2 regions of the Mesorhizobium sp. HAY1-8B genome follow, and region 1 is predicted to be linked to the other one. Evidence: riboswitches for the same ligand, from Rfam matches in the RefSeq annotation. Region 1 holds a riboswitch; the other holds the start of a gene.

Region 1 (15,771 bases):
ACGCGATGGTGAAGAAGACCATCGTGTCGAACACCGATCCGACCAGCGTGCCGACGATCGGCGCCCGCCACCAGCTCTGCCTGCGCAGCCGGTTGAACACGGTCACGTCAAGCAATTGCGCGGACAGGAATGCCGCGCCTGAAGCGGCGGCGATGCGCGCCAGCCGGTCAGCGGCGGTCTCGAATTCGATCAGGCCATGGCGGAACAGGAAGGGCGGGACGAGGATCGAGCAGACCACCGCTGTCATGAAGCCGACAAAGACGATCCGGCGCGCCACGGCAGGCCCGTAGCGGCGGTTGGCGAGGTCGGTGACGAGGAACGAGAAGGGATATGTGAAAGCGCCCCAGGTAAGCAGGTCCGCCAGCGACAGGCCACCGATCTGGCCCTGCATCGGGAACTGCACGAGAATGTTCGACGCCACGACGACAAGCGCCATGGCGGCCACGAAGGGCAAATATCGCGAGAAGGAATTCATTTTTTTATCCTGGGTAATGGAACCAGCGGAGCATCTGCCCATCGGGCGGTGCTCGCTTCGTAGCTGAGCATCGGATTGTCGAACCTTGCGGATCTATCCGATGCCCCAAGGCCAACAAGTGGTTGGCCAGAGGCCAACGAAATGTTGGCCAGGGCGGTCGTCCCCCGCCTTTATCCGATGTTACGCGGCGACCTGTTCGGCCAGCTTCTTGGCGATCTGCTTCTTCAGCAGGCGCGCGCGCTGCGACAGTTCCTTGACGTCGGCCTTGGCCAGGAAAGCGTCGAGACCGCCGCGATGTTCGACCGAACGCAGCGCGTTGGCCGAGATGCGCAGGCGCACATTCTGGTTCAGTGCTTCCGAAATCAGCGTCACATTGACGAGGTTCGGCAGGAAGCGACGCTTGGTCTTGTTGTTGGCGTGGCTCACATTGTTGCCGGTCTGGACTGCCTTGGCAGTGAGTTCGCAGGTGCGGGACATAATTCTAACCTTCAGTTCTCTCGGGACCTGTCAAACCCTTGTGCCCACGCCGGGTGGCGCGCGGTTCTGGTCAGGCGGCCTTATGGAAAAAGTTGGCGTTCCATAGTTGCATTTCACCGGGGCGTCAAGCTCCGGCTTCGCCACGGAAGCGCGCGGCATTTCATATTAAGGCCGGATTTCACCCTATAAGCGGTCTTATAGGGACATGCCAGACCGGAGTTGCCCGCCTCCGGCCGAAAATCAAGGATCCGATCCCGCCATGCCTCGTTTGTCTCACGCACTTGTTGCCGTGCTTGCCATCGCCTTGCCGTCGGCCGCGTCCGCGGCATCGCCGCAGTCCTTCAAAGGAGAATATACGGTTTCGTTCCTTGGCCTCTCGATCGCAAGATCGACCTTCTCAAGCCATTACGAGAACGGCGCCTACGCGATCGACGGTACGGTGACGGCGGCCGGTCTCGCCAAGCTGTTCGACGACACGCGGGGTACGATCTCTTCCAAGGGCACGATTTCGGGCCAGAAAATGGTGCCCCAGGCATTTCGTGCCGATTACACCTCCGGCAAGAAGGCGTCCGCGATCGACATCCGCTTTACCAATGGCAACGTGACCTCGACGCAGGTCATCCCGGCGCCCGGCAAGCGTGACCCCAATGCCTGGGTGCCGATCGGTGCCGGCGACTTGGCCGCGGTGCTCGATCCAATGGCGGCGACCGTCATCCATGCCGACAGCCTCGACCAGGTCTGCGGCCGCAAGGTCAAGTTCTATGACGGCGAGATGCGCGCCGACCTGACGCTGACCTACGATTCGAAAGGCACGATCTCGGTCCCGGGCTACAAGGGCGACACCGTCACCTGCCAGATGGGTTTCGAGCCGGTGGCCGGCTATCGCAAGGGACGTAAGGCGCTCAACTATCTCAAGAACAAAAGCCGCATGATGGTGACGTTTGCGCCGCTCGGCCAAACCGGAGTATATGCGCCGATCCACGCCACGGTCGGAACGCAGATCGGCACCTTGACCATCAGCGCCGGGCGTTTCGAAGCGGTACAATAGGCACGCCACCGGAAACAGAAGAGGGCGCGCCACGGGAGAAAGAATGGGGCGCGCAACACTGATCGGCTTTTCGGCGGTCGCCATGTGGGCGCTTTTGGCGCTGCTCACCGACGCATCCGGCAAGGTGCCGCCGTTCCTTTTGTCGGCAATCACCTTCTCGATCGGTACAGGGGTCGGTCTTGTCGCGCGTCTCCTGATTCCGGCGGCCGACAGGAGCCAGAAGATACCACCCCAGGTCTGGGTCATCGGTATTGCCGGCCTGTTCGGCTACCACTTTTTCTATTTCACCGCTTTGCGCAACGCGCCGGCGGTGGAGGCGAGCCTGATCGCCTATCTGTGGCCGCTGCTGATCGTGCTGGGCTCCGCGCTGATGCCGGGTGAAAAACTGGCGTGGAACCATGTCGTCGGCGCGCTGCTCGGCCTGGCCGGCACGGTGCTGATCGTGACCAAGGGTGGCGGGCTGGCCTTCGATGCACGCTATACCTTCGGCTATGCGATGGCCGCCGTCTGCGCCCTGCTGTGGTCGTCCTATTCGCTCCTGTCGCGGCGCTTTCCGTCTGTACCGACCAGCATCGTCACCTGGTTCTGCGCGGCGACCGCCGTGCTGTCGCTCGTTTGCCATCTGGCGCTGGAGCAAACGGTCCTGCCGGACGGCGCCGGACAGTGGCTGGCGGTGCTTGGCCTTGGCCTGATGCCGGTGGGGGCTGCCTTCTATGCCTGGGACATCGGCGTCAAGCGCGGCAATATCCAGGTGCTGGGCGCGGCGAGCTATGCGGCGCCGCTGTTGTCGACGCTGGTGCTGATTGCGGCCGGCGTCGCCGAGCCATCGCTGCGCATTCTCGCGGCCTGCGTGCTGATCACCGGCGGCGCGGCCCTGGCTGCGAAGTCGCTGTTCCTGCGCAAGCCGGCCGCGGCTGAGGGCGAGGCCGGGGCATCCGAAAGCGGAGCCGGGGCATGACGATGCCGTTTGCCGGCGGCATCGATGCCAACGCCAATGCAACGCTGATCTTTTCGCTGGTGGCGGCGGCGATCTACGCCTTCTCGTCAGGCATGGCGCCGACGCTCGCCCGCTCGGCGGCAAAGACGCTCGCGGTCGCGATGCTTGCCGTGCTGGCGGCGCTGCAAGGTGGCCCACTGCTGCTGGTCGCCGCTCTTGCGCTGAGCGCCATTGGCGACGCGTCCCTGTCGCGCGACGGCGACAAGGCGTTTCTCGGCGGTTTGGCCAGCTTTCTCGTCGCCCACATCGTCTATATCGCGCTGTTCCTGCGTAGCGGTGGCGGGTTGGCGCTGCTTGGCGCAGAATCCTGGCGCGGGGCGATTGCCCTGGCATTGGCGGTATTCGTGATCGTCATGCTGGCCGCGCTCTGGCGCCGCGTCGGCCCCAGCCTGCGTGTTCCGATCACCTGTTATGTCGTGGCGATCCTGGCGATGGGCATGGCGGCACTGACGACAAGCAATGCCTGGGTCATCGGCGGCGCAGTGCTGTTCATGGCATCGGACGGGCTGCTGGCCACGGAGAAATTCCTGGTCGCGGCCATCTCGCCACATCGCGGCTGGATGCGTTTCGCGGTCTGGGTCTTGTATTACGCTGCCCAGCTCGCGATCACGCTTGGTTTCCTGCTGGGCTAGGCTGCCAGCCCGGCGCTGCCAGTTCGAAGGCGGCGAAATCAAACCCCGGCGCGACGGTGCAGCCGACCAGCGTCCAGTCGCCCAGGCTGCGCGCCGATTGCCACCAGCCTGCCGGCACGACGATCTGCGGCCGTTCGCCCGCCGCGAGTTCGATGCCCAGCACCTGCTCGATCACGGCTGCGCCTTCTTCCCACATCGACAGCGCCAGCGGCGCGCCGGCGTGGAAATGCCAGACCTCGGCGGCGTCCCTGACCCGATGCCATGCCGAAAGCTGGTGCTGTTCCAAAAGGAAGTAGATCGCGGTCGAATGGCCACGCGCACCGCCGGCTTCGTCGCGAAATGTCTCCGCGTACCAGCCGCCTTCCGGATGCGGCTTCAGACCAAGCAAAGCGATGATTTCTGCGGAACTCGTCATGGGGTCGACGATACCACCAGGCTCAGAAATTGTCCTTGCGCTTGCGGATTTCGGCGAACACTTCGGCATCCCCGGCCTTTTCCATGCCGAGATGCTTGCGGATCGCCGGATCGTGCCAGCGCAGGAAGGGATTGGTCGACAGTTCCTCGCCGATCGTCGTCGGCAGTGTCGGCTTGTTGTCGACCCGCAGCGCCTCGATCCTGGCGGCGCGCTCCCTCAAGGCCGAATTGGTCGGGTCGACGGTCAGCGCGAAACGGGCGTTGGCGAGCGTATATTCGTGGCCGCAATAGATTGTCGTCGCGGCGGGAAGCGCGGCCAGTTTCTTCAGAGAATCATACATCACCGGCGGTTTGCATTCGAACAGCCGTCCACAGCCGAGCGCGAACAGCGTATCGGCGGTGAACGCCACCTGCGATGCCGGCAGATGATAGGAGACGTGCCCGGCGGTATGGCCGGGGGTGGCGATCACCTCGATGCGCTCATCGCCGAGATGAAGGACGGAGCCTTCCTCGACGGTTTCGTCAATGCCGGGGATCTTGGCCTTTTCCACCTCCGGGCCGACGATGCGCAGCTTGAAGCGCTCCTTCAGCGCCAGATTCGCCTCGACGTGATCCATATGATGATGCGTGGTCAGGATCATCGTCGGTGTCCAGCCGGTGCGCTTGATCGCGGCCAGGATCGGCGCCTCCTCGGGCGCGTCGATGATCGCGGTCTGACCGCTCTTGGGGTCAAGCACCAGCACACCGAAATTGTCGGTGCGGCACATGAACTGTTCGATTTCGATCGCCATCGCGTCTCTCCATTTGTCGCCGCAGACATAGGGCGCCAGAGGGCGGATGTCATCTAGGGGTGACGAATGTCATCCCCGGGAAGACCAATGTCATCCGGGGGATGTGCCGGCCCCCCTCAGGACCCTTTGTTGAAACCTGCCGATATCACGGCTACATCCCTGACATGCATTCCGACATCGTCGACCTTCGCTCGTTCTACTCGACAACGCTCGGCCAGTTCGCCGAACGCTCGATCACCATGGCGCTGTCCTCGATATGGGCTGCCGTGCCAAACGAACGCTTGGTCGGTCTCGGCTATACCTTGCCCTGGTTGGAGCGTTTCGGCTCTGACGCCGAGCGGGTCTTCGCCTTCATGCCGGCGACGCAGGGCGCCGTGGTCTGGCCGGCAACAGGGCCGACGGCAACCGCGCTGGTCTTCGACGAGGAACTGCCGCTGGTCGATTCCTGTATCGATCGCATGTTGCTCGTCCATTCGCTCGAACATGTCGAAAACCCGCGCGAGACGCTGAACGAGATCTGGCGGGTGCTGTCGCCCGCCGGGCGTGTCGTCATAGTCGTGCCGAACCGGCGCGGGGTCTGGGCGCGCTTCGAGCACACGCCGTTCGGCAATGGCCGGCCTTTCTCGCGCGGGCAGCTGACGGAACTGCTGCGCGAGGCGAATTTCACGCCCGCGGCGTGGTCGGATGCGCTGTTCTTCCCGCCATCGCGGCGGCGCTTCATGATGCGCTTCCACAACGTGCTGGAGCGCTTCGGCCGGCGGCTGTGGCCGATCTTTTCCGGTGTCATCGTCGTAGAGGCGCAGAAGCGGCTCTACCAGGGCGTGCCGGTGGTCCAGCGCGCGTCTCGCCGCGTCTTCGTGCCGGTGCTGTCGCCGCATGGCGCGACACGGCTCGGCCGCCGGGCAGACGCCGGAGGCGCGGCAACGTCGACTCGCCAGGTGAAACCTTCGTGATCGGTGCGGAAACTCTCCCCGCGCGGCATTTTTCCGACCTATCTGTCGTGCACGGGCGGCGGCCGTCGGCCCTCTTCATCCGGTTTCAGCATCGCATCTGAGCGCAAGGACTTCTGATATGGCTGATCAACTGGACAATCAGGCCACCGTTCAGCCGGTCGCCGTGGCCAGCAGCCTGCGTGATCAGGTCGCGACGATCAAGCAAGCGCTGGTGGTGTCGCCGGTTCGCAAGTGGTTGCTGTGGACATCGGTCGGCATCATGGCCGTCATCGTCGCGACATCGATCGGCCAGGTCCTGCTCAATCGCTGGAACCAGCCTTTCTACGATGCGTTGGCGCGCCGCGACATGGCGGCCTTCCTGCACCAGCTCCTTGTCTTCGCTGTGATCGCCGGCGGGCTGCTGGTGCTCAATATCGGCCAGACCTGGCTCAACCAGATGATCCGGCTGAAGCTGCGCGAGGCGCTGACGCTGGACCTGATCGACCAGTGGATGCGGCCGGCGCGCGCCTTCCGCCTGGCCAATGCCGGCGCCATCGGCGTCAATCCGGATCAGCGCATGCAGCAGGATGCGGCGCATCTGTCGGACCTGTCGACGGACCTCGGCGTCGGGCTCCTGCAGTCGCTCATCCTGCTCGTGTCGTTCGTTGGTGTGCTGTGGGAACTGTCTTCGGGTTTCGTCTTCCACGTCAACGGCTGGTCGCTGGCCATACCGGGCTACATGGTCTGGGCCGCGTTCCTCTACGCCGGCACCGCCTCCTGGCTGAGCTGGCTGGTCGGGCGCCCGCTCATCAGCCTGAACAGCGACCGCTACACGCGCGAAGCGGAGCTGCGCTCCTCGATGGTGCGCGTCAACGAGAATGTCGATGCCATCGCGCTCTACCATGGCGAGGGGGATGCCAGGCGACGGCTCGAACTCGACCTCGGCACGGTGCTGGGCGCCATGCGGCGCATCTATACCGCCCAGATCAACCTGTCCTGGGTAACCGATACCTATGGCTGGATCACCGTCGTGGCACCGATCCTGGTCGCCTCGCCTGTCTATTTCTCGGGCGATATCAGCTTCGGCGGGCTGATGATGGCGGTCGGCGCCTTCAACCAGGTCCACTCGTCGTTGCGCTGGTTCATCAACAATATCGGCAGCATCGCCGACTGGCGCGCCACGCTGATGCGCGTCGCCGATTTCCGCATCGCGCTCAATGAAACCGATGTGCTGCACGACACCGAAAAGCGCATCACCTTCGACCAAAACGCCAATGGCAGCCTGACCTTCGAGAAGCTCGAAGTGGCCTCGCCGGAGGGCTGCACAAAACTCTCCGACGAACATGTCGAAATCCGCGCCGGCGAGCGCGTCATGATCACCGGCGAGCCAGGCGCCGGCAAGACGCTATTCTTCCGCGCCATCGCCGGGCTTTGGCCCTGGGGCAGCGGAAAGATCGGCCTGCCGGCGGGAGAAACCCTCATCTTCGTGCCACGTGTCCCGTATTTGCCCACCGGCACCCTGCGCGAGGTGCTCAATCATGCGAACGGGCATGCGCCCGCGAGCGATGCCGACATTTCGGCGATGTTGGCCGAGGTTGGTCTTGAACGGCTGTCGTCTTCGCTCGACCGTGTCGGGCGGTGGGACCATGAGTTGGGTGATGACGAACAGCGCTTGCTGGGCGTGGCCAGGCTCGCCCTGCGGCGGCCGAAATGGGTGATCATCGACGAAGCGATGGATGCGTTCGATGGACCCGCGCTACGCCGCGTGCTGGCGATGCTGGAAAAGCATCTGACGGGAGCCACGATCATCAATATCGGGCGCGGCCAGCACAACAACCAGTTCTTTCCGCGCGGTTTGACGATCGTGAAGGATTCCGGTGCGCCGGCGCTGAAGCCCGCCTGCGTCAGGGCCGGCGCCATCGATCCGCCTCCCGCCGTCCGCCGCAAGAAGTAGGCTGTTTCTCCGGTTGCGTGCGCAAAACCTTATTTTGCCGTGATCGCGATGGAAGATTTCCCGGGGAAACAACCCTGGCGCCGCCATGTTTGATGCTCTTCTGATTGCCTGTCTCACCTGCGCGCAGGCTGCCCCCATTGCCTCGCCACCGGCGCTGGCCGTCGACGTCGAACTGGTCCTGGCGGTCGACATCTCGTTGTCGATGGACGAGAAGGAGTTCGCGTTGCAACGCGCCGGCTATGTCGAGGCACTGCGGCATCCCGACTTCATCCAGGCCGTCCGTTCCGGCAATACGGGCCGCATCGCGCTCGCCTATTTCGAATGGGCGGGCACCGTGCGCGATGACGCGATCATCGGCTGGCAGATCATCGACGGCGCGCAAAGCGCCAACAGCTTTGCCGACAAGGTGGCGGCGCGCCCGTTCCGGAGTTTTCGCGGCACTTCGATTTCCACCGCGCTTGCCTTCGGTGCCGGGCTTTTCGACAGGACGAACTTCGCCGGCGAACGCAGCGTCATCGATATATCCGGCGATGGTCCCAACAATATCGGGCCGCCGGTCACCGCGACGCGCGACGCGGCCATCGCCAAAGGCATCGTCATCAACGGCCTGCCGATCCTGATCAACCCGTCGCCGACCTTCAGCCATCTCGACCAGTATTATGCGCAGTGCGTGACCGGCGGGCCTGGCTCCTTCGTGCTGCCGATCCATGCGGCCGCCGAATTTTCCACCGCCATCCGACGCAAGCTGATCCTCGAAGTGAGCGGTATTCAAGACAAGGCCGAGATCATTCCCGTCGACACGGACGCGCCGATCGACTGCCTGAAGGGCGAACGGGACAGGCGGTTCCTGTCGGATCCCTATTTCCCGGAACTCGACCGGTAGGCCTGGCGGCACCTAAGCCGGCCGGGCGCCGAACCGGTTGCGAAACTCATTGTAGAGATTGCGGCGCCAACGCCGGCCATGGCTCGGGCATCTACCCGGACGAAGTCATGTCCGCTTTCTTGCAACTGGCTGGTGAGCAAGGTGCGCACGGACAATTCCCAATCCGATGTGGTGTTCGCCGACGGTGTCGAGCATCCGCACAAGGCCACGGATGTCCTGGGCTAGACGTTCCGTGCCTTACCGCTTCAGCAAGAACACCGCTTGCTGGCCGAAGAAATTCCAGAACCACCAGGGCATCGACAGGCCGATCTTCTGGCCGGCGGCGTCGAGCGCGGTCGCCTTTTCCACCGTCGCGCCAAGCTCATCGCACAGGTTGACGAAGTCGCGGATGGTGCAGAAGTGGATGTTGGGCGTGTCGTACCAGGAGTAGGGCAGGTCCTGGGTCACTGGCATGCGGCCCTTGATGAAGAGCGACAGGCGTACCCGCCAATGGCCGAAATTGGGGAAAGAGACGATCGCCCTGTTGCCGATCCTGAGCAGTTCGTCGAGCACCAGCTTCGGGTTGCGGGTCGCCTGCAAGGTCTGCGACAGGACGACGAAGTCAAAACCCTTGTCGGGATAGAATTCGAGATCCTTGTCGGCATCGCCCTGGATGACAGAGAGGCCGCGCGCCACGCATTCGTTGACGCCGCGCTGCGACAGTTCAAGCCCGCGGCCGTCGACCTGCTTGGTTTCCTGCAGCAATTCAAGCAAGGAGCCGTCGCCCGAACCGACGTCGAGCACGCGCGACCGTGGCGGGATGAGGTTGGCGACGACCTCGAGGTCGACGCGCTGGCTGCCGTTGACGCTCATGATGTCGCCTCCTGTGTGGCGCATGATCCCGATCCTGAAAGTCTGCAACTTTGCGGGGTCATGCGCTCAGCCCTCTTGCGCGGGCCGCCGAGCCGATGAAGCCGTTGATGGCGGCGAACAGTTCCGGCTCGTCGAGCAGGAAGGCGTCGTGGCCGCGATCGGTCTCGATCTCGACGAAGGACACCGAGGCGCCGGCGGCGTTGAGCGCGTGCACGATGGAGCGGCTCTCCTCGGTCGGAAACAGCCAGTCCGAAGTGAACGACACCAGGCAGAAACGGGTCTTGGTGCCGGCAAAGGCATCCGCCAGCCTGCCGCCATGATCGGCGGCGAGGTCGAAATAGTCCATCGACCGCGTCATGTAGAGATAGGAGTTGGCGTCGAAGCGGTCGACGAAGGTCATGCCCTGGTGGCGCAGATAGCTTTCGATCTGGAAGTCGGCGTCGAAGCCGAAAGTCAGGTGGTCGCGATCCTGCAAATTGCGGCCGAATTTTCGATGCAGCGCGGCTTCCGACAGATAGGTGATGTGGGCCGCCATGCGCGCCACCGCCAGGCCCTTTTCCGGGCGCTTGCCATGCTCGAAATATTTGCCGCCATGCCAATCCGGATCTGCCATGACGGCCTGCCGGCCAACTTCATGGAAGGCGATGTTCTGCGAGGAATGGCGGGCACCCGTGGCGATCGGCAGCGCCGAAAAGACACGCTCGGGATAGCTCGACGCCCATTCCAGCACCTGCATGCCGCCCATCGAGCCGCCGAGCACGCAGAACAGTTTCTCGATGCCGAAATGATCGACCAGCATCTGCTGCGCGCGCACCATGTCACGGATGGTGATGACCGGTAGGTCGAGCCCATAGGGCTTGCCGGTGGCGGGATTGGTCGAGGCGGGGCCGGTGGAGCCGAGGCAGCCGCCGATGACATTGGAGCAGATGACGAAGAAGCGGTTGGTGTCGATGATCTTGCCGGGGCCGATCAGCACTTCCCACCAGCCCGGCTTGCCGGTTACCGGGTTGGTGTTGGCGACATGCTGGTCGCCGGTCAGCGCATGGCAGACGAGAATGGCATTGGAGCGGGCATCGTTCAGCGTGCCATAGGTCTGGTAGGCGATCTGGAATGGCGACAAAAGCGTGCCGGCGTCGAGCTTGAGAGGCTTATTGGGCCCGAAGCGCAACACCGGGCTCGACGGCTGGTCGGCCTCGTTGTTGGTCTTTCCTGCGCGCAGAGCGGCCATTCACGTACTCACTTGCTGCATCGTGCCCGACGAAAAATCGCCGCCGACGCGTTTTGTCCGGCCGGCCGCGGACAATAAAAAACCGGCATTGCCTTCGCAAAGCCGGTTACGTCACGCAAACGGCCCTTTAGCGAATTGTTTAACGTGGCTGCAAGCCGACCGGCCAAATCACCACGGAACTGTCATTGTCCTTCTAGAACTCGCCCGCCTCGCCGTCAATGCCGGAGGCTGTGCCGGCGCTGGCCCCACCGCCGCCTCTCGACATTGCCGGCCATGGCTTGTATTTCCGCTGCGGCCTCCGGATGGAGGCATTTTCGACGGATTTTGCAAAAATGAACCACACACCGGATCAGGCACGTCCAACCCCGCGCGCGGGCATCATGGACATAGACGCCTACGTGCCCGGCAAGAGCACGGCGCCGGCCGGTGTCGCCAAGGTCTACAAGCTGTCGTCGAACGAGAACCCGCTCGGCCCCTCACCGAAGGCGATCGAAGCCGCGCGTGAGGTTGCCGCCAAACTCGACATCTATCCCGACGGTACCGCCAAACGGCTGCGCGAGGCGATCGCCGAGGTGCATGGGCTCAATGCGCAGAATATCATCTGCTCGAACGGTTCCGACGAGATTTTGGGCCTGCTGGCACAAACCTATCTCGCGCCCGGTGACGAAGCGATTTTTACCGAACATGCCTTCATGGTCTACAAGATCTACATCCAGTCTGCCGGCGCCGCGCCGATCGCGGTCAAGGAGACCGACGAGCGTGCCGATATCGATGCGATGCTGGCCGCCGTCACGCCACGCACGAAAATCGTCTTCCTCGCCAATCCCAACAATCCGACCGGCACCTATGTGCCGTTCCAGGAGGTGCGCCGCCTGCATGCCGGCCTGCCGCGAAACGTGCTGCTGGTGCTCGATGCGGCCTATGCCGAATATGTCCGCCGCAACGATTATGAAGCCGGCATCGAGCTGGTCGGCAGCGCCGAGAACGTGGTGATGACGCGTACCTTCTCCAAGATCGGCCTTGGCGGGGCGCGGATCGGCTGGATGTACGGGCCGATGCACATCGTCGACGCCATCAATCGCGTGCGCGGCCCCTTCAACGTCAATGCGACGGCGATCGAGGCCGGCATCGCCGCGATCCGCGACCGCGCCCATGTCGAGCGCAGCGTGGCGCATAACGAGACCTGGCTCACCTGGCTGACCGCAGAGATGACCGGGCTCGGACTGCGGGTGACGCCCAGCGTCGGCAATTTCCTCCTCATCCATTTTCCCGACGACCAGAAGCATTCGGCGGCGGCGGCGGACGATTACCTGACCGCGCGCGGCTATATATTGCGGCGTGTTTCCGGCTACGGCTTCCCCAACGCGCTGCGCATGACTGTTGGCACAGAAGAGGCCAATCGCGGCGTCGTCGCCGCGCTCGCGACATTCCTGAAAAGCTAGAACGCCCGAAAGCTGTAACGCCCGAAAGCTGTAACGACATGACATCACCGATGTTTGAAAAGATCGCGCTGGTCGGCATCGGCCTCATCGGCTCGTCGCTGGCCCGCGTCATCCGCCGCGAGGGCCTTGCCGGCCACGTTGCCATCTCGACCCGCAGCACGGCGACGCTGGCGCGGGCGCAGGAGCTTGGGCTGGGTGATTCCTACACGACCGATGCCAAGGAAGCGGTCCGCGACGCGGATCTGATCATCGTCTCGGTGCCGGTCGGCTCGTCCGGCGCGGTGGCGCAGGAGATCGCGCCGGCGCTGAAGAAGGGCGCGATCCTCACCGATGTCGGCTCGACCAAGGCCTCCGTCATCGCGCAGATGCAGCCGCATGTGCCTGACGGCGTGCATTTCATTCCCGGCCATCCGCTGGCGGGTACCGAAAAATCCGGTCCGGATGCGGGTTTCGCCGACCTGTTCGACAATCGCTGGTGCATCTTCACGCCGCTGCCGGGCACCGATCCGGACGCGCTGGAGAAGCTGTCGGAATTCTGGCGCCGCTGCGGCGCAAACATCGACACGATGGACCCGCAGCATCACGACATGACGCTCGCCATTGTTTCGCATCTACCGCACATCATTGCCTACAACATCGTCGGCACCGCCGACGATCTGGAATCGGTAACCAAGACGGAAGTCATCAAATATTCCGCCTCCGGCTTTCGCGACTTCACGCGCCTGGCCGCTTCCGACCCGACCATGTGGCGGGACGTGTGCCTGCACAACAAGGATGCCATCCTCGAAATGCTGGCGCGGTTTTCCGAAGACCTGGCGTTCCTGCAGCGCGCGATCCGCTGGGGCGACGGCGACAAGCTGTTCGACCTGTTCACCCGCACCCGGGCCGTGCGCCGCTCGATCATCGAGGCGGGCCAGGACATCGATGTGCCCGATTTCGGACGTCAGGCCGTAGAACACCCGGCGAAAACTTAAACCTGTCAGGCGGGCCAGGTCGCCGCGACCATTGCCAGTGTCTCGGCCCGGTCCGGTGCGCCGAGCCTGCCGCCGAAGCGCTGGCATTTGAGCGCGGCGGCGGCACTGGCAAAGCGCAAGGCTTGCTCGACCGGCATGGCTTCGCCCAGCCCGACGGCAAAGGCGCCGTGGAAGACATCACCCGCCGCCAGCGTGTCGACCGCCTTGATTTTGGGCGCCGCGACATGACGGGATGATTGCGTCGCGCGATCGAACCACCAGGTGCCTGCCGCGCCACCGGTGACCGCGACGAAGGCGTCGGTGCGGGAGGCGAGGTCGGTGCAAGCACTCTCCAGATCCAGGGCCTGGCCGCATATGATGCGGACCGCCGGCTCGGAGGCGACGATGTGCGAAGCCAGCGGCAACAGCTGCTCCAGCACCGCCAGCGGCGCGGTATCGGCATCGAGAATCGCCGGCCGGTTGGCGGCGTGCGCCGCCTTGAGGGCAAGGGCCGCGGCACCCGGCCAGCGCACGTCGACCAGCACGGCATCGAACGCCGCGATGTCGGCGAAAGGCAAAGAATCGGGATCGGTCTGGGCCAAACTGTCATAGAAAGGCACGATGATGCGTTCACCATGGGCGTCGACCAGGATCGATGCCAGCGCCGAGCGGGCGCCGCTGACGCGGCGCACGTAGCTGCAGTCGACGCCTTCGGCCTCGATCCCGGCAATCAGCTGATCGCCGACCGGATCATCGCCGGCACTTGCCCACAGCGACACGTTGGCGCCCAGGCGATGCGCGGCGCAGGCAGCGCTGGTGGCCATGCCAGAGGCGATCTGGACGCCGTCGGAGGCGATGAATTTTCCCTGATGCGCGGGCAGCGCCTCGACACGCAGGATCGTGTCCAGCGTCAGCGCGCCGACACTCAGGAGTCTCGGGGGTCTTGCCACGGCAGCGCTATTGAACCGGCTTGATCTTGCCCAGCGGAATGAAGCCAAGCGAGGCCTTTCCCTTGACCACCTTCAGCGGCATCGACGGTTCGCTGCCGAGCAAAGCGAGGGCGGCAAAGCCCTGTTGGATCGCATTCTTCTGCTCGGGTATGGCGCCGGCAAGGATAGATGCTACGGCCTTCGGATCCTTGATCCGGATCATCAGATCGGCATCGACCAGGCCTTCGGCATCGACCGACAACGGCCCGGAAACGGTAACCCTCGCCGTGCCCGACGATAAATCGAGGTTGCGTATCTCTATCCTTTGGCCGCGCAGGCTCTTCACCTGCGTGCCGATCAGCGCGACGCCGTTCTTCAGCGTGGCATCGCCGCTGGCATCGAGCGCCGGCAGCACGCGCCCGCCGATCGCATCCGGGTCGATCTCGAGATCACCAAAGCTCCCGACATAGTCGAGATCGCCGCCATTCGGCTGCAACTGGGCAGCGGCCTTGCCAGCGCTGAACAGTTCAACCGGATCGGTGTCGTCAGCCGGATCGGTCTGGCCGGACAGGCCCTCGGCCTGCAGGGATATACGGTGCGGCAGCGGGTACCACAATTTGACGTTGGCCTGCAGATTGTCCCAGTCAATCCACAGCGGCATCATGCCCGGGACGGAGGTTCTGAGCGGTCCGCGCAGATTGGCAACCGGGGACAGGGGTTGGATGATCTGGGCGACGGCGTTGAAGGAGCCGGCCGAGGCGGCGATGTTCTTGGCATCGTCCTCGTAGGCGAGGTTGTCGCAGGAGACGGTAAAGTTCAACGGATAGCCGCTGACCTGGAGATTGGCGCAGCCGGCCTCGACGCCGCTCTTGTTGAGCGTGGCAACCGCCTTGTCGGCTTCAGCCCTGACCCTGTTGGCCAGGTAGAACCAGCCGCCGCTGTAGATGGCAAACAGCACAACGATCAACGCCACGAGCCAGAGCAGGCCGCGGCGGGACTTTGGTTGGCGTTCGTCACTTGACGTCATGCTTTGGCTCTCATTAACGCATGGGTATTGGTGGACGGAGCTTCGATTCCGACAACAATAGGTAGACAGACACGGACGGAAAAAACACCGATTCGGATGCGGTGTCGGCAATCTTTTGCAATCAGGCGCGGCGATATGGGCGATTTTTGGGTGTTTGGCTACGGTTCGCTGATCTGGCGACCGGGTTTCGCGCATGTCGAGACACGACGCGCCCGGCTGCACGGCTACCGCCGCTCACTTTGTGTCTATTCCTTCGTGCACCGCGGCACGCGCCAGCGGCCCGGGCTGGTGCTCGGCCTCGACCATGGCGGTTCCTGCGTCGGCCTGGCTTTCCGTGTGCCCGGGGAATTGCGCGACGAGGTCATCGCCTATCTGCGCGAGCGTGAACTCGTCACATCAGTCTATCTCGAGCGCACCCTCAAGGTCCGGCTCGACGGTGGCGATGGGGTCGAAGCCGTGGCCTACATCGTCGACCGCAAACATGAGCAATATGCCGGCGCGCTGGACGCGGCGGACGCGGCGGCGGTGGTGCGCGGCGCTGTCGGCCAATCCGGCAACAATGAGGATTATGTTCTCAGCACGCTGAAGCATCTGGAAGCACTTGGCATTCGCGACCATTGGCTGGAGGAGGTGGCACGGGGGATAGCGCCTTTGTGAAGCGCTGGCTCTGCGGAAAGAGGCGGCCAGGCCTTTGATCTCGACGAGGCAAGACCTAGGTTAGGCTCCGAACCCAGCCA
Region 2 (15,771 bases), 1.8 Mb from region 1:
CGGTAACCCCTGACAATATCTTGAGATCGTAAACTTCATCAAACGCTTGAATGGCTAAAATATAGTTCCTCTCATTATTCCAATGATTTATATTTGCGTTTCGGAGAACGCTCTGAAGTTCTTCAAACTTCCGAGTCTGAAAAACTATAAAGGCCTCGTCCGGGTCATCCGGGAGGTCTATATAGTAGTCATCAAAAGAACTAGCGAAATCGGACATCGATCCCCTGCCTCGCGGTCGAGTCGAATCCGCTCACCGCCACCAATAACATAAAGCGGGTGGTCCGATTTTCCAACAAATATGGGCAGAATGCAGACTCAGCGAGTTTGCGATCTGAGCGCCTGTGCGATGTCTTCCAGAAGGTCGTCAGTATCCTCCAGGCCGACCGACAGCCTGAGCGTACCAGGCCCGATGCCGAGTTCGGCGCGGGCCTCGTCGCTCAAATTCTTGTGCGTCGTCGTCGCCGGATGGGTGATCAGGCTCTTGGCGTCGCCAAGGTTGTTCGAGATCAGCACGATGTCGAGTGCATTCTGCAGGGCGAAGGCAGCCTGCTTGCCGCCCTTCACATCGAGGCAGATCAGCGTCGAGCCGCCCGACATCTGCTTCTTGACGATATCGGCCTGCGGGTGGTCGGCGCGGCCGGGATAGATGACGCGAGCAATCTGCGGCTGTTCGGCGAGAAAATCGGCGATCCTGCCGGCGCTCTCCGTCTGCTGGCGCACGCGCAGCGGCAGTGTCTCCAGGCCCTTCAGCAGCGTCCAGGCATTGAAGGGCGACAGGCTGGGGCCGGTGTGGCGGAAATAGTCGTGCAGGTTCTCGTCGATCCACTTCTTGTCCGACAGGATCACGCCGCCGAGACAGCGGCCTTGGCCATCGATGTGCTTGGTCGCCGAATAGACGACGATATGCGCGCCAAGCTGCAACGGCTTTTGCTGCAAAGGCGTGGCAAAGACATTGTCGACGACAAGCCGTGCGCCGATGGAGTTGGCAAGCGCGGCAACCGCGGCGATGTCGACCACTTCCAGTGTCGGGTTGGTCGGGCTTTCCAGGAAGAAGAGCTTGGTGTTGGGCCTGACCGCCTTTTCCCAATTGGCGATGTCGGTGCCGTCGACCAGCGTGGCCTCGATGCCGTATCTAGGCGCCAGCGTCTCGACCACCCAGCGGCAAGAGCCAAACAGCGCGCGCGCCGCCACGATATGGTCGCCGGCCTTGACGCTGCACAGAAGGGCCGCCGTGACCGCGGCCATGCCCGATGCCGTGGCGCGCGCGTCCTCCGCGCCTTCGAGCGCGCACATGCGCTTTTCGAACATGTCGACGGTCGGATTGGCGTAGCGCGAATAGATGAAACCCGGTTCCTCGCCCTTGAACCGGGCTTCGGCCGCCTGGGCCGTTTTGTAGACATAGCCCTGCGTCAGGTACATCGCTTCGGAGGTTTCGCCGAAGCCGGAACGCAGGGTTCCGCCATGCACGAGGGCTGTCTGAGGCTTCCAGTTGCGCTTCTTGGTGCTCATCGCTTTGTTCCAGACACAAAAAAACCGGCCGCGAAAGTCGCAACCGGTCCATACGGCCTTGCGGCCCGACGGTCCTTTAGCGACTTGTTTAACGTGGCTGCAAGCCGACCGGCCAAATCACCACGGGATAACGACCCTTTAGACCCGTCCCACGCTTGCGTCAATTGCCGGCTTCATTAAGAGGTTTGTACCAAGCGGGTTCGACAAAGCCTGCCTCTAGGAGCGAAGCCTTGCGAGAGACGGGCATTCTTCCCGATCAGGACATTTCGGCGCTGTTCCAGTCTGGCGCGCTGAAGTCGCCGCGCGCGCTCGATGCCGACCAGATCCAGCCGGCCAGTCTCGATCTGAGACTCGGTGACAGGGCATGGCGGGTGCGGGCCTCCTTCCTGCCCGGCCCCAATCACAAGGTTTCGGAGAAGCTCGACCGGCTTAAGCTGCACGAGATCAGTCTTGCCGACGGCGCGGTGCTGGAAACCGGCTGCGTCTACATCGTGCCCTTGCTCGAGAGCCTGACATTGCCGCCGGAGATTTCCGCCTCGGCCAATCCGAAAAGCTCGACCGGGCGGCTCGACATCTTCACCCGTGTCATGACCGACCGTGGCCACGAGTTCGACAAGATCGCGGCCGGCTACAACGGTCCGCTCTATCTGGAAGTCAGCCCACGCACCTTCCCGATCGTGGTGCGCACCGGTTCGCGCCTGTCGCAGATACGCTTCCGCACCGGCAACGCGCTGCTCTCGGAGGGCGAACTGCATGAATTGCACCGTGCCGAGATGCTGGTCGCCACCGAGCCGCCGAATATCTCGGGTGGCGGCATCGCGCTGTCGATAGATCTCAATGGCGACAAGGAGGGTCTGGTCGGTTATCGCGGCAAGCATCACACCGGCCTTGTCGATGTCGACAAGCGCGGGGCGCAGGATGTCGTCGATTTCTGGGAACCGATCCACAAGAGCGGGGCCGGCGAACTGGTGCTCGATCCCGACGAATTCTACATCCTCGTCAGCCAGGAAGCGGTGCACGTACCGCCGCTCTATGCCGCCGAGATGACGCCGTTCGACCCTCTAGTCGGCGAATTCCGCGTCCACTATGCCGGCTTCTTCGACCCGGGCTTCGGCCATTCGGCGGCCGGCGGCACTGGCAGCCGGGCCGTGCTCGAAGTGCGCAGCCACGAGGTACCCTTCATCCTCGACCACGGCCAGATCGTCGGCCGGCTGGTCTACGAGCACATGCTGAAGCGCCCGCAAGCGCTCTACGGCACCGATCTGGGCTCCAACTACCAGGCGCAGGGCCTAAAGCTGTCCAAGCATTTCCGCGCCGCGCGGTGACGCTGCCAACCTCCCCCTCGTGGGGGAAAATCATGCTGTCGTCGACGCCTTACAGCGCCTTCACCGCCACCTTCACCGGCTTTTCGATCTCCAGCGGATTGCGCAGCGGCAGGCCGAAATCCCCCGCCTCGATCTCGAACACATCGCCGGCCTCGGTCTTGACGCCGTCGGCGAAGGACAGTGTCGCGGTACCGAACATATGCACATGCACGTCACCCGGCTGGCGGAACGCCGAATATTTGAAGTGATGGTGCTCAAGATTGGCGATGGTGTGCGACATGTTCGCTTCGCCCGACAGGAACGGTTTTTCCCACAGCGTCTTGCCGTCGCGTACGATGCGCGATGTGCCGCGGATGTCGGAAGGCAGGTCGCCGATCAGGATCTCCGGCCCGAACGAGGCATTGCGCAGCTTGGAATGGGCGAGGAAGAGATAGTTCACGCGCTCGGTCACATGGTCGGAAAATTCGTTCGACAGCGTGAAGCCGACACGGAAGGGGGCGCCGTCGTCGCCTATGACATAGATGCCGGCAACCTCGGGTTCCTCGCCGGCGTCCTTGGCGAAGGCCGGCGACAGGAGTGCCGCACCTGGCGCCACGGCCATGGTACCGTTGCCCTTGTAGAACCATTCCGGCTGCACGCCAACCTGGCCTTTGGCGGGCTTGCCGCCCTCCAGGCCCATGCGGAACATCTTCATGGAATCTGTGAGCTGCTCCTCGCCATCGGTGCTGAGCTTCTTGTGCATGGAATCGCGTGTGGCGGCTGAACCCAGATGCGTCAGCCCGGTGCCGGTGAGATGCAGATGCGCCGGATCGGGATGGTTGATCGGCGACAACAGCCGCCCCTTCTTGTAGGCGGCGTCGAGATCGACCGCCTCGCCAAGTCCCTTGCGCTCGATCAGCGCGATGAGGCCGACGCCGGTGCGTGCAGCTTCCATCGCCAGCGAATAGACGCTGCGGGCGCCGTTGATGATCCGGGTCTTGCCGCCGCTGCGGGCCACGACACGAATGGTCTCCGCGTCGTCGAGAATCTGCGAGATCAGCATGATCAATCCTCTCTTATTTGCCTTGGTCCGGTTGCCTCTTGGCAAACCTTGACCTGCGCGGCTCGGACCTCGCCGCGCCACGGGTGAAATTCTTCGTCCGGATTGCGCTCGCGAGCTTGGTCCCTCAGGGACTTCTTGACGCCGGCGGGTTGCCGGCAGCACCGCGATCTGGACCCGTATGCCTTCCTTGTTGCCTTGCTGGAGCGGTTCAGCTCTGAGGAACCGAGCCGCTCCCGGTATTTTGTTTCCGCGCAATTCCTGTGGGAAAACCGCGATGCGCTTTTCCTGGAATTGCTCGTGTCAGGCCTTGTTCTTGTTGTAGACGTCGAAGATCACGGCGCCGAGCAGCACAAGGCCTTTGACCACCTGCTGCCAGTCGACGTTGACGCCCATGATCGACATGCCGTTGTTCATCACGCCCATGATGAAGCCGCCGACCACGGCGCCTATGACCTGGCCGACGCCGCCCATCGCCGAGGCGCCGCCGATGAAGACGGCGGCGATGACGTCGAGCTCTGAGCCCAGACCCGCCGCCGGCACGGCCTGGCCGAGGCGAGCCGCGATGATCAGGCCGCCGAGTGCCGAAAGCACGCCCATGTTGATGAACACGTAGAGCGTCAGCCGCTCGGTGTTGATGCCCGACAACTGCGCCGCCTTGGCGTTGCCGCCCATTGCGTAGATGCGGCGGCCGATGGTCATACGCTTGGTGACGAAGACGAACAGCGAGATCAGCACGCCCATGACGAGGAGCACTACCGGCAGCCCCCTGTAACTGGCGAACTCATAGACCAGGAACAGCGCCAGCGCGCTGGCGACCAGTGTCTTGACGACGAACAGGGGGAAGGGTTCGGCCTCATAGCCATGGCGCTCGCGCTTGCGCCGGGTGCGCAGCCCGAAATAGGCATAGGCCAGCACGGCGATCACGCCCAGCACGATCGTGGTCATATGCAGCGTCAGGCCGCTGCCCATGATGGTCTTGCCGGCGGCATTCACCGTCGGCGGGATCAGCGTCAGCGGGCCGATCACGTCCGGAATGAAGCCGGAGCTCAGCGCCTTGAAGTCGTCCGGAAGGGGACCCACCGAGGATCCGCCGCCCAGCAGCGCCTGGCAGATGCCGCGGAAGATCAGCATGCCCGCCAGCGTCACGATGAAGCTCGGTATTCGGTGATAGGCGATCCAGTAGCCTTGCGCCGCGCCGATAAGGCCGCCCACGATCAGGCAGACGATCGAAACCACCAGCGGATTGCTGAGCGGCCCGAGCTGCCAGATGACCATCATGTTTGCCGCCAGCGCGCCGATGAAGCCCGCGACCGATCCGACGCTGAGATCGATATAGCCGGAAACGATCACCAGCAGCATGCCCAGCGCCATCACGATGATGAAGGAGTTCTGCTGCACCAGATTGCTGAGGTTCACCGGCTTGAACAGCGTTCCCGACGTGGTGAACTGGAAGAACAGCATGATGACGATCAGCGCGATGATCAGACCGTATTCGCGCAGGTTCGCCGTCAGCGCCGAGACGGCGATGCGTGGACGCTGTTCTTCGGCGACGTTGCCCTGCGGGGCGGGGGCGCTTTCGGTGCTCATGCTGCTTTTCCTTCTCCCCGAACGATGGCGCGCATTATTTTTTCCTGGCTTGCGTCCGCCGCGGGCATTTCGCCCACGATGCGCCCTTCGTTCATGACGTAGATGCGGTCGGTGATGCCGAGCAATTCCGGCATCTCCGACGAGATGACCACGATCGCCTTACCTTCCGAGGCAAGACGCGCGATGATCGTATAGATTTCGTACTTGGCGCCGACATCGATGCCGCGTGTCGGCTCATCGAGGATCAGCACGTCCGGGTCGGCGAACAGCCATTTCGACAACACCACCTTCTGCTGGTTGCCGCCCGAAAGATTGCCGGTCATCTGATAGACGCTCGATGCACGGATGTTCGTTTTCTTGCGATAGTCGTTGGCGATGGCGAGCTCGCGCAGATCATCGATCACGCTGTGGCGCGACACGCCGCCCAGATTGGCGAGTGTTATGTTGTGTTTGATATGGTCGATGAGGTTGAGACCGTAGGTTTTGCGGTCCTCGGTGACATAGGCGATGCCGTGTTCGACCGCCTTGCTCACCGACGAGACATCGATCTGCTTGCCCTTGAGCAGCACCTCGCCGGTAATGCGGCGGCCATATGAGCGGCCGAACAGGCTCATTGCGAATTCGGTTCGGCCAGCGCCCATCAGCCCGGCAATGCCGACCACCTCGCCCTTGCGCACGTTGATGTCGATGCCCTTGATCACCTGCCGTTCGGCATGGAGCGGGTGATAGACCGACCAGTTCTTCACTTCGAACACGACCTCGCCGATCTTGGGCTCGCGTGGCGGATAGCGGTCGTCGAGCGAACGGCCGACCATCGAGGTGATGATGCGGTCTTCCGAAATGTCCTTCTTGGCCAACGTCTCGATGGTGCGACCGTCGCGGATGACGGTAACCTTGTCGGCGACCCGGTTCACCTCGTTGAGCTTGTGCGAGATCAGGATCGAGGTCATGCCCTGCCGCTTGAACTCGAGCAAAAGGTCGAGCAGCGCCTGACTGTCCTTTTCGCTGAGCGAGGCCGTCGGCTCGTCGAGGATCAGCAGCTTGACTTCCTTGCTCAGCGCCTTGGCGATCTCGACCAACTGCTGCTTGCCGACACCGATATTGGTGATCAGCGTTTTGGGGTCTTCCTTGAGGCCCACCTTCTTCAACAGGGCGCTGGTGCGCTGCTCGTTGGCATCCCAGTCGATCACACCGTATCTGGCGTGTTCGTTGCCGAGAAAGATGTTTTCGGCAATCGACAGCATCGGCACCAGCGCAAGCTCCTGGTGGATGATGACGATGCCCTTGTGTTCGCTGTCATGGATGCCTTTGAACTGGCATTCCTGGCCTTGAAAGATGATCTGGCCGTCGTAGGTCCCCGCGGGATAGACGCCCGACAGCACCTTCATCAGCGTTGACTTGCCGGCGCCGTTCTCGCCGACCACGGCGTGAATCTCGCCTTCCTCGACACGCAGGTTGACGTTCGACAGCGCCTTCACGCCGGGGAACGTCTTGGTGATGTCGCGCATCTCCAAAATCGTCGAGGTCATTGGCGCAAGCTCCTCCGAGGCCGGCAGAAACAATACCGGGGTCGCTTGTGAACGAAAAGGGGCCCTGCGTTGCGCAGGACCCCTGACTTTACAACCGAAATTACTTCAGGTCTTCGGCCTTGATGTAGCCCGAGTCGACGACCAGCTTCTGGTAGTTCGACTTGTCGACCTCATGCGGCGTCAGCAGGATCGAGGGAACGACCTTGACGTCGTTGTTGTAGGTCTTGGTGTCGAGGCCATCCGGCTTGCCGCCCGAGAGCACCTTGTCGACGAGTTCGACGGTGGCCTTGGCCAGGTCGCGGGTGTCCTTGAACACGGTCGAGTACTGTTCGCCCGTGATGATCAGCTTGACCGAGGCGGTCTCGGCGTCCTGACCGGTCACGATCGGCCAGGGCTGTGCTTCCGTGCCGTAACCAACGGCGCGCAGCGAGGCGGTGATGCCGCGCGACAGGCCGTCATAGGGCGACAGGACGCCATCGACGCGGCTACCGTCCGAATAGTTGGCCGACAAGAGGTTATCCATGCGTGCCTGGGCGGTTGCCGCCAGCCAGCGCAACGTGCCGACCTTGTCCATGCCGGTCTGGCCGGACTTGATCTTGATCGAGCCGTCGTCGATCAACGGCTGCAGGACGGAGATCGCACCGTTGTAGAAGAAGAAGGCATTGTTGTCGTCGGGCGAGCCGCCGAACAGTTCGACGTTCCAGGGCTTGGTGTTCGGGAAGCGCTCCTTGAGGCCCTTGACCAGCGAATTCGCCTGGATCACGCCGACGCCGAAATTGTCGAAGGTGGTGTAGTAGTCGACATTGGCGGTCTTCTTGATCAGGCGGTCATAGGCGACGACGACGACGCCGGCGTCAGCGGCCTTCTGCAGCGCATCCGACAGGGTGGTCCCGTCGATCGAGGCGATGATCAGCGCCTTCGGGCCCTTGGTGATTTCGTTTTCCAGCTGGCTGAGCTGGTTGGGGATGTCGTCCTGCGCATACTGCAGATCAACGGTGTAACCGAGAGCCTCGAGCTGGGACTTCACGGCATCACCGTCATTGATCCAGCGCTGCGAGGTCTTGGTCGGCATCAGCACGCCGACAAGACCCTTGTCGGCTGCGTGCGCCGAGTAGGTCATGGCAGCGATGCCAAGCGCCGCGACTGCGGCCAGTGTCTTGATGATTTTCACTTAACTCTCCCTGGTTGATGGACGCGGCACCCCGGGGGTCGCGGGCCGCGCAATCGTGCAGAAGCGCCAAGGCACTGCTGCCGTCATATCGATCTCCGGTATCCTCCCATGGCCCCGAGGCACTGATTTCAATCGATACGATTTTTATCGTCGGCGACCGTTGCGTCTCGGAACGCGCTGACGTTGCCGCCCTTTTGCCATAACTGTCAAATGCGATCTTTGATGATTGCTATACCGCAAGTGGTATATGTTGTGATGCGTGACGGGTCGCTGGCAAATGCCATCGGGCCGCGGCAGGAGGTAAGGAAAACCATGGCGGCGTTACAGAATCCGACTACGGCTTTAAACGTTTCCAGCGACATACCGGGCGACGGCGAAACCCTGCTGCGCAGCGGTCTCAGCCTGCGTCACATGCGCATGATCGTCGCCCTCGACGATCACGGCCGGGTGAGCGCGGCGGCGCAAGTCATGAACATCTCGCAGCCGGCGGCCTCGCGCATGATCGCCGAGATGGAGGCGGTACTCGAGGTCAAGCTGTGCGAAAGGCTGCCGCGCGGCATCACGCTGACACCCTACGGCAAGGCGCTGGCCAGGCGTGCGCGCTCGATCCTGCTGGAGATGCGCGAGGTCGACCGCGAGATTTCCGAGCTCAAGGCGGGCAAGGGTGGATCGGTGTTCCTGGGTGCCGTGACGGCGCCTGCGATCGAACTTGCGGTACCGGCGATCCGCGAAATCCGCCGCATCTACCCGCGCATCGAGATCACCATGCAGGTCGAGACCTCGAATGTGCTGGCGCGCGAACTGATCGCCACGCGCCATGATTTCATCATCGCCCGCATCCCCGACGACCTCAATCCGCGGCTGTTCGAATCGCGTGTCATCGGCGTCGAGAAAGCCTGCCTGATCGTGCGCCGTGGCCACCCGCTCACCAGCGGCGGCGTGGTGCGGCTGGAAGACACCGCCGCCTACGACTGGGTTTTCCAGTCGGGCGGTTCGCCCTTGCGCCAGGCGATGGAGAGCAATTTCCTGAACCGCAACATCGCCCTGCCGGACCGGATCCTCAACACCAGTTCGCTGCTGCTCACACTGGTCATGGTCGCGCAATCCGACGCCATCGCACCGGTTTCGGTGCAGGTGGCGAAATTCATCCAGAATCCCGACGGGCTCGCCGGCGCCATCGACGTCGTCCAGACCGAATTCGACATCGAGGTCAGGCCCTACAGCCTGATCACGGTCAGGAATCGCGTGCTGTCGCCGGCCGCCAAGATGCTGCACGATTTCATCCTGCGGGAGGTCGGTTGATGCGTGGCCACGTGATTGTCGGCGGGTGAAGAGGTTGCCATCTGGTGTATTGATCGGTTTACAATGGCCCGGCAGATCCATTGCAGGACAGGCGGGTAGGGGGACGTGAAAGCGAACGTCGTCGTTGTCGAGGATGATCCGCTCGTTGCCGCTCATGTTGGACGCGGCGTGGCGGCGCATGACGGCTTGTCGCTGGCGGCCATCGCGGGGACGCTGGCCGGTGCGCGTGCTCTGCTCGAAGAGAAGGTGGACCTGTTTATTCTCGATCTTGGCCTTCCCGATGGGAGCGGGATCGAATTGATCGAGGAAATCCGTGCACGAGGCGGTCTTGAGCCGAAAATACTCGTCCTCTCGGTGCTGGGCGATCAGGATACGGTGCTGGCGGCTGTGCTGGCGGGAGCGGACGGCTATCTGCTGAAAGATATCGACAGTCTCGACATCGGCCAGCAGGCTGCCAATGCATTGACCGGTGGTGCGCCATTGTCGCCCAGCATCGCCGCTTATGTGCTGCGTCATCTGCGCCGGCAACGGGAAGATTCGAAATCGGATGATGCCGATCCGCCGCTGTCACCGCGCGAAATCGAACTGCTCCAGCTTCTGGCGCGCGGGTACAGCAACCGGCAGGCGGCGGCCGAACTGGAAATATCGCCGTACACGATCGGTGATCATGTGAAATCGATCTACAGGAAGCTCAGGGTCAGCAATCGGGGCGAGGCCATGGTACGCGCCTTTCGCAGCGGGTTGCTACGTCTGTGACCATCATGCCCCGGCTGACGGGATGGCGCCGCGCGCTGGCTATCATTCTCGGCGCGCAACTGCTGTTCTGGTGCGCTTATGCGCTCATCGTCGCCGGTTTGCAGCCCGTGGGCACACTAGAGGACTATCGGTTGCCAGCGGCGCGGGCGCTGCTGGCGTCCGAGCCGGCCGAGGTGGGCGCCTATGCTGCCGGGCTTTCAGGGCCGGCCATGCTGCGTATCCCAGGCTGGCAGCCCGTGGTCCTGCAGCCGGCGCAGGCGAGCCTGTTGTCGCGCGCGGAGACGTCGGCGGGGAATGAGTGGTCGCTCACCTGCCGGGGAAATCCCTGTCCGGAGGCCGCGACAGCCTATGCAGGGCCTTTCGACCGTATGGATGAGGCGGCCGGTTGGGAGAAGTTCCAGCGCTTCGACATGGTATGGTTGGTCGTTGTGACGGAACTGATGATGGGCGCAGCGCTGCTCGTCCTGTTGCCGGTCAACGGGTTTTCGCGGCTCCAGTGCATCACTGGCCTGCTGCTCATCTCGGTGGGCATCGACGCCTGGCTCACCACCTTCGGTGCGGAGAGCCTGCCCTATGTCTGGTTTCCGTTGCTGCGCTACGGCGTGGAATATCTAATGTTGACGACAGCAGCGCTTGCCGTGAACGCCTTTGCCGACTGGCGGCCGCGCGAGGCGTGGGCGGCCTGCGGCTATTTCGTTGCCGTCTTTGCCATATTGCTCGGGACCATGATCGCGGGCGCCAGCTTCGCGACAATCGTCGCCTGGCTCGATGCGATCACGCTGACGCTGCTGCTCGGATATGGCTTTTTGGCCTTGCTACGGATGGGAAGGACAGCTCCCGGGCCGGCGATCCGGGTTCTGGCGATATTGCTTGTCGCTCTTGCCTCGATTGGCTTCGACCTGTTTCTCCTGCCGCCGCCCACTGGCTTCGCGCTGCAGGCGTCGGTCCTCGCACCGCCATTGACGATGTTCGGCATCCTGTTCGAGATCGCGCTGCAGGGGCACAGGCTCAATCAGGAGGCCGAGGAGGCGCGTAGCGACCTGGAACGTCAGGTGCTGGAGCAGGATGCGAGCCTGCTGCGCTCCTCGCGATTGCTGCGCCATCAGGAACGGCTGATCGCGATCGACGCCGAGCGTCAGCGTCTGCTACGCGACATGCACGATGGAGTCGGCGGTGTGCTGACGCACCTTCTCCTTGATGTCCGCGAGAATCGACTGACTTCACGGGAAATCGAGCAGGGACTACAGTCTTCAGTCGATGACCTGCGCAACATGGCCAGTGCAATCGACGCGGGCAACGAACCGATCGACGAGGCGCTGGCGATGTTCCGGGAGCGCATGGCAGGCCGTCTTGCCCGATCTGGCATCACCCTGGACTATCGCTGCACGCTCCCGATCCCGGCGCCGAGCCTCGACGTGCGGCGGCTGCTCAGCCTCTATCGCCTGTTGCAGGAGGGTATCGCCAACAGCTTGCGCCATGCTTCCGCCACAAGGATCGAACTCGCGATGAACCCGGGTGACGATGGCGCAATTCTCATCATATTGTCGGACGACGGCATGGGGTTCGAGCCCGAGAGAGCCTCAGGCGCTGTCGGAGAAGGACGGGGCCTTGCGAACATCCGCCGTCGGGCTGACCAGATGGGCGGACGAATAGCAATCGAAAGTGCGCCTGGACGCGGCACGCAACTAACCTTGGCCATCCCGACCCACGCCGCAGGACGAAAGTCCTGATCGCTGCGTCGAAGCAGGTCAGCGGGGGGCAAACGCTCGGCGGGTCTGGCTCAGACAATGGTGCCGCGCTTGGTGACGGCGACGGCCGACCGGAATGCCGGGAAGCGCGTTGCGTGGCCGCCGGGCGAAATGTCGAATTTACCATAATATTCTGCCGGTACCCCCTCGAACGCGGGATTGATGTGTCAGTCGCCCCGGCGGAAAAGACCATCGACGACTCCCGTTCGGGATCGGAACCAAATCGACGAAATCGCGGTGCCGCCGGTGGCGGCGCGGGGGAGGGTGCATACCCGCGCTTCCCTTGCGTCGGCGCGCGGGCGGCTGCCGCGAGGGAGCATGGCAATGGCGGCAGGGCGCGGCAATCGTTCGAGGACCATTTCGCTCGGCAGGCTGTCGGTCACGACCTCGACCCTCGCGCTCCTCGCCATCGCCTGCGCGCCTTCGACGGCCCATGCGCAACAGCCTTGTGACCCGGGAGGGGCCCCCTACACCAGCGGTTTCCCGGATTTCAACGGCGGTCCCACCAATGGTTGCGAAGTGGATGCCGACACAGCCGACACATTCAGCGGCACTGTAGCGGCGACCTTCCGCAATGGCGCCGTCCTCAATGCGAACGCTGCCGGCGCCGTCAGCGGCGGTCTCGTGCAGTTGCCGACCTTCGACGCCGTCGTGAATGCGAACGTTGCCAACGCCATTACCGGTGGGACGCTGGTCATCGACGGCACCGTGAACGCAATGGCCACCGGCGCCATCGATGGCGCCTGGCTGAGGCTCGGTGGAGACGGCGTCGTCGACATATGGGCCGCCAACGCAACGACCGTGAATACCGACTTGGAATTCGGCAGTCAGGCAGTGAGCGCCGGAGGTCTCCTCAACCTCAACGGCTACAGCACGACCGTCGGGCGGATCACGAATTACATCCCCAGCGGGCAGATCGTAAACGGCGGCGCGGCGGATGCCGTGCTGACGATCGATGGTTCGGCCCTTGGAGATTCCTCTTTCGGTGGCGTGATCGCCGACGGCGCCGGTGGCGGCACGCTCGAACTGGTCAAACGCGGATTGAGCACGCTGACACTTTCGGGTTCCAACACCTATACCGGCGGGACGCGGATCGAAGCGGGCACCCTGGATCTCAAGGGCAACGGCACTCTCGGTGCGCCAACGGGGGAGCTCGACATCGCCAGCGGTGCCACGCTGCTTTTTGATACCACGGCCCTGACGGTCGGCTCACTTTCGGGTGCGGGCACCGTCACCCGTTCGGATTTCAACCCCGGCCTGCTCACCGTCGATCAAGCCACTGACACCACTTTCAGTGGCGTCATCACGGACTACTTCGACGAAATCAATGGCGTAACCACCATGACCGGACTGACCAAGTCCGGCGCCGGCATGCTCACCCTGAGCGGCAACAACGCCTATACCGGCACCACCAATGTGACGGGCGGCACGCTGCTCGTCGATGGATCCCTGGGCAGTGTAATGTGGGGGCCCATTCTGTTGGGCACGTCCCCGGTTGCGGTTGCGTCGGGAGGCAGCCTGGGCGGCGCCGGATCGATCGCCGGCGATGTTTCCGTGGCATCCGGCGGCATCCTCCTGGGCCACACCGGCCAGACCCTGTCGATGGGGTCGCTGACGCTGAACAGCGGCTCGCTCGTCGATGTCTCGCTCGGCGCACCGGGCAACACGCGCCTGTTCAACGTCGCCGGCAACCTGACGCTCGCCGGCACGCTCAACATCAGCGACACCGGCGGTTTCGGCGACGGTCTCTATCGCCTGTTCGATTATGGTGGGGCGCTGACCGACAATGGGATGATCGTTGGCGCGACGCCAACCGGTTATGCCGGCGGCGATCTGATCGTGCAGACTTCAGTGGTCAACCAGGTCAACTTGCTGGTCGGGGCGGTCGCGTCCGGCTCCCACAGCTTCTGGAACGGCGCCCAGACCACGGCCAACAATATGGTCAATGGCGGCACAGGCACGTGGAGCGCTGCCGGAACCAACTGGACGAACGCCAGCGGCAGCGCGAGCGGCGCCTACGATCCGGCGGCCATGCAGATATTCCAGGGCACGCCGGGCACGGTCACGGTCAGCGCGGGCGGTGGCGCGCTGGACGTAGGCAGCGGGATGCAGTTCTTTGTCGATGGCTACAAGGTAACGGGTGATGCGCTGAACTTCACCGCGGCGGCCACGCCGATCCGCGTGGGTGACGGCACTGCTGACGGGGCAGGCATGACGGCGACCATTTCGTCCGTGCTCACCGGCAGTGGCGGCGTCGAAAAGACCGACCTTGGTACGCTCGTTCTTTCCGGGTTCAACACGTACACGGGTGGAACCACGATCTCGGCGGGCACGCTGAAGTTCGACGTCGACCTGGGTGGCACGCTTGGCGCACCAACTGGTGCGCTTGCGATCGCCGGCGGTGGCACGTTTGATCTTACCGGTACCAACCAGACGGTCGGCGCGCTGTCCGGCGCCGGCAGCATTACCACTACGGTGTATGGCGGCCGGCAAAGCCCGCTCACGGTCAATCAGGCGACCAACACCAGTTTCAGCGGTGCGATCACAGACGGATTCATGACGGGCGCTGGGGAAGGCGCCGTGTGGCTCATCAAGGATGGTGCGGGTACGCTGACCCTGACCGGCAACAGCGCGTTTTCGTTCACCACTGTCGATGGCGGCACGCTGGCGATCGCAAATGGCGGTACGGTCGCGAACCTGACCAGCTATATCGGCGAAGTGGCCGGCAGCAATGGCACGATGCTCGTCACCGGCATCGGGTCAGTGTGGACGACGGATTATCTGCGCCTCGGCTATCAGGGCGCGGGCACGCTTACCGTCGCAGATGGTGGCAGGGTCAGCACCGGCGTCGGCACGGTCGATATGGTGCGCACAAGCTCCGGCAGTGGCACGCTGAATCTGAACGGCACGGCCGGGGCACGCGGGGTACTGGAAACCAATGGCGTCTGGAAAGGTCTCGATGGCGCGACGGTCAATTTCGATGGCGGCATTTTGCGCGCCACGACTGCCGACGCCGATCTGCTCGGCCACTTCGCTGCCGGCGATGTGACGATCAAGGCGGGAGGCGCCTTCATCGACAGCAACGGTTATGACGTGGAGATATCCTCCCCGCTCGGCGGCGTCGGGGCGCTGACCAAACAGGGCGCGGGCGAGCTGTATCTGATCGGGGCCAACACTTATGAAGGCGGCACCAATATCGAGGCGGGGAGGCTGTTCCTTGGAGATGGCGGCACGCTCGGCGCCCCAACCGGATCGCTTTTCGTCGCAAGCGGCGCCACTCTCGACCTCGGCATCACGTCGCAGACGGTCGGTTCGCTGTCGGGTGCAGGCGATATCACCAGCACGGTCGCGATGGGGGCTCCCAGCCTGCTCACCGTGGATCAGGCCACGGACACCACCTTTAGTGGCGCCATCCGCAACGGCATCTATATCGCCAGTCCCGGTAGTGCCAGCCTTCCGGCGATTCTCGTGCCGACGGTCGTCGGGCTGACAAAATCGGGCGCGGGCACGCTTACCTTGAGCGGTAGCAATACCTATACCGGAAACACCAAGGTGACCGGTGGAACGCTGCTCATCGAAGGGGCCTTGAGCAACACCCAGGTCGCGGTTGCATCGGGGGCTGCGCTCGGCGGCACCGGCACGATCACGGGCACTGTCACGGTCTCCGGCCGCCTCTTCACTGGCACGCTCGCATCCGGCGCTGGCGGTGGCATCGGCACGATGAGCGTGGGTGCCGTCACCTTCAACACCGGCTCGACTTATCAGGTCGGCGCGAATGCGGCCGGACAAGCCTCCCGTATCA

Evidence for each region. Region 1 has a riboswitch for S-adenosylmethionine ahead of metX (homoserine O-acetyltransferase MetX). Riboswitches for the same ligand answer to the same signal wherever they lie in the genome.
Region 2: another riboswitch for S-adenosylmethionine. It lies ahead of AC1VON_RS08995 (O-succinylhomoserine sulfhydrylase); the one in region 1 lies ahead of metX (homoserine O-acetyltransferase MetX).

What each region holds. Positions count from the first base shown of each region.
Region 1 covers NZ_CP200321.1:93,748-109,518, reverse strand. Annotated here, with positions in the region: gene AC1VON_RS00545 (queuosine precursor transporter) at 1-475, opposite strand, end outside; gene rpmB (50S ribosomal protein L28) at 656-952, opposite strand; gene AC1VON_RS00535 (DUF3108 domain-containing protein) at 1,212-2,000, shown strand; gene yddG (aromatic amino acid exporter YddG) at 2,044-2,958, shown strand; gene AC1VON_RS00525 (lysoplasmalogenase family protein) at 2,955-3,629, shown strand; gene AC1VON_RS00520 (cupin domain-containing protein) at 3,604-4,044, opposite strand; gene gloB (hydroxyacylglutathione hydrolase) at 4,067-4,834, opposite strand; gene AC1VON_RS00510 (class I SAM-dependent methyltransferase) at 4,999-5,787, shown strand; gene AC1VON_RS00505 (ABC transporter ATP-binding protein/permease) at 5,906-7,720, shown strand; gene AC1VON_RS00500 (DUF1194 domain-containing protein) at 7,806-8,603, shown strand; partial or broken gene AC1VON_RS00495 (DUF1330 domain-containing protein) at 8,745-8,828, shown strand; gene metW (methionine biosynthesis protein MetW) at 8,841-9,455, opposite strand; gene metX (homoserine O-acetyltransferase MetX) at 9,514-10,683, opposite strand; SAM riboswitch at 10,791-10,868, opposite strand; gene hisC (histidinol-phosphate transaminase) at 11,016-12,125, shown strand; gene AC1VON_RS00475 (prephenate/arogenate dehydrogenase family protein) at 12,164-13,099, shown strand; gene AC1VON_RS00470 (sugar kinase) at 13,105-14,028, opposite strand; gene AC1VON_RS00465 (DUF2125 domain-containing protein) at 14,036-15,034, opposite strand; gene AC1VON_RS00460 (gamma-glutamylcyclotransferase) at 15,170-15,691, shown strand.
Region 2 covers NZ_CP200321.1:1,853,024-1,868,794, forward strand. Annotated here, with positions in the region: gene AC1VON_RS08990 (hypothetical protein) at 1-217, opposite strand, end outside; gene AC1VON_RS08995 (O-succinylhomoserine sulfhydrylase) at 316-1,509, opposite strand; SAM riboswitch at 1,566-1,643, opposite strand; gene AC1VON_RS09000 (2'-deoxycytidine 5'-triphosphate deaminase) at 1,740-2,834, shown strand; gene araD1 (AraD1 family protein) at 2,884-3,876, opposite strand; gene mmsB (multiple monosaccharide ABC transporter permease) at 4,177-5,463, opposite strand; gene mmsA (multiple monosaccharide ABC transporter ATP-binding protein) at 5,460-6,992, opposite strand; gene chvE (multiple monosaccharide ABC transporter substrate-binding protein) at 7,093-8,163, opposite strand; gene AC1VON_RS09025 (LysR family transcriptional regulator) at 8,476-9,465, shown strand; gene AC1VON_RS09030 (response regulator) at 9,571-10,221, shown strand; gene AC1VON_RS09035 (sensor histidine kinase) at 10,227-11,951, shown strand; gene AC1VON_RS09040 (autotransporter domain-containing protein) at 12,294-15,771, shown strand, end outside.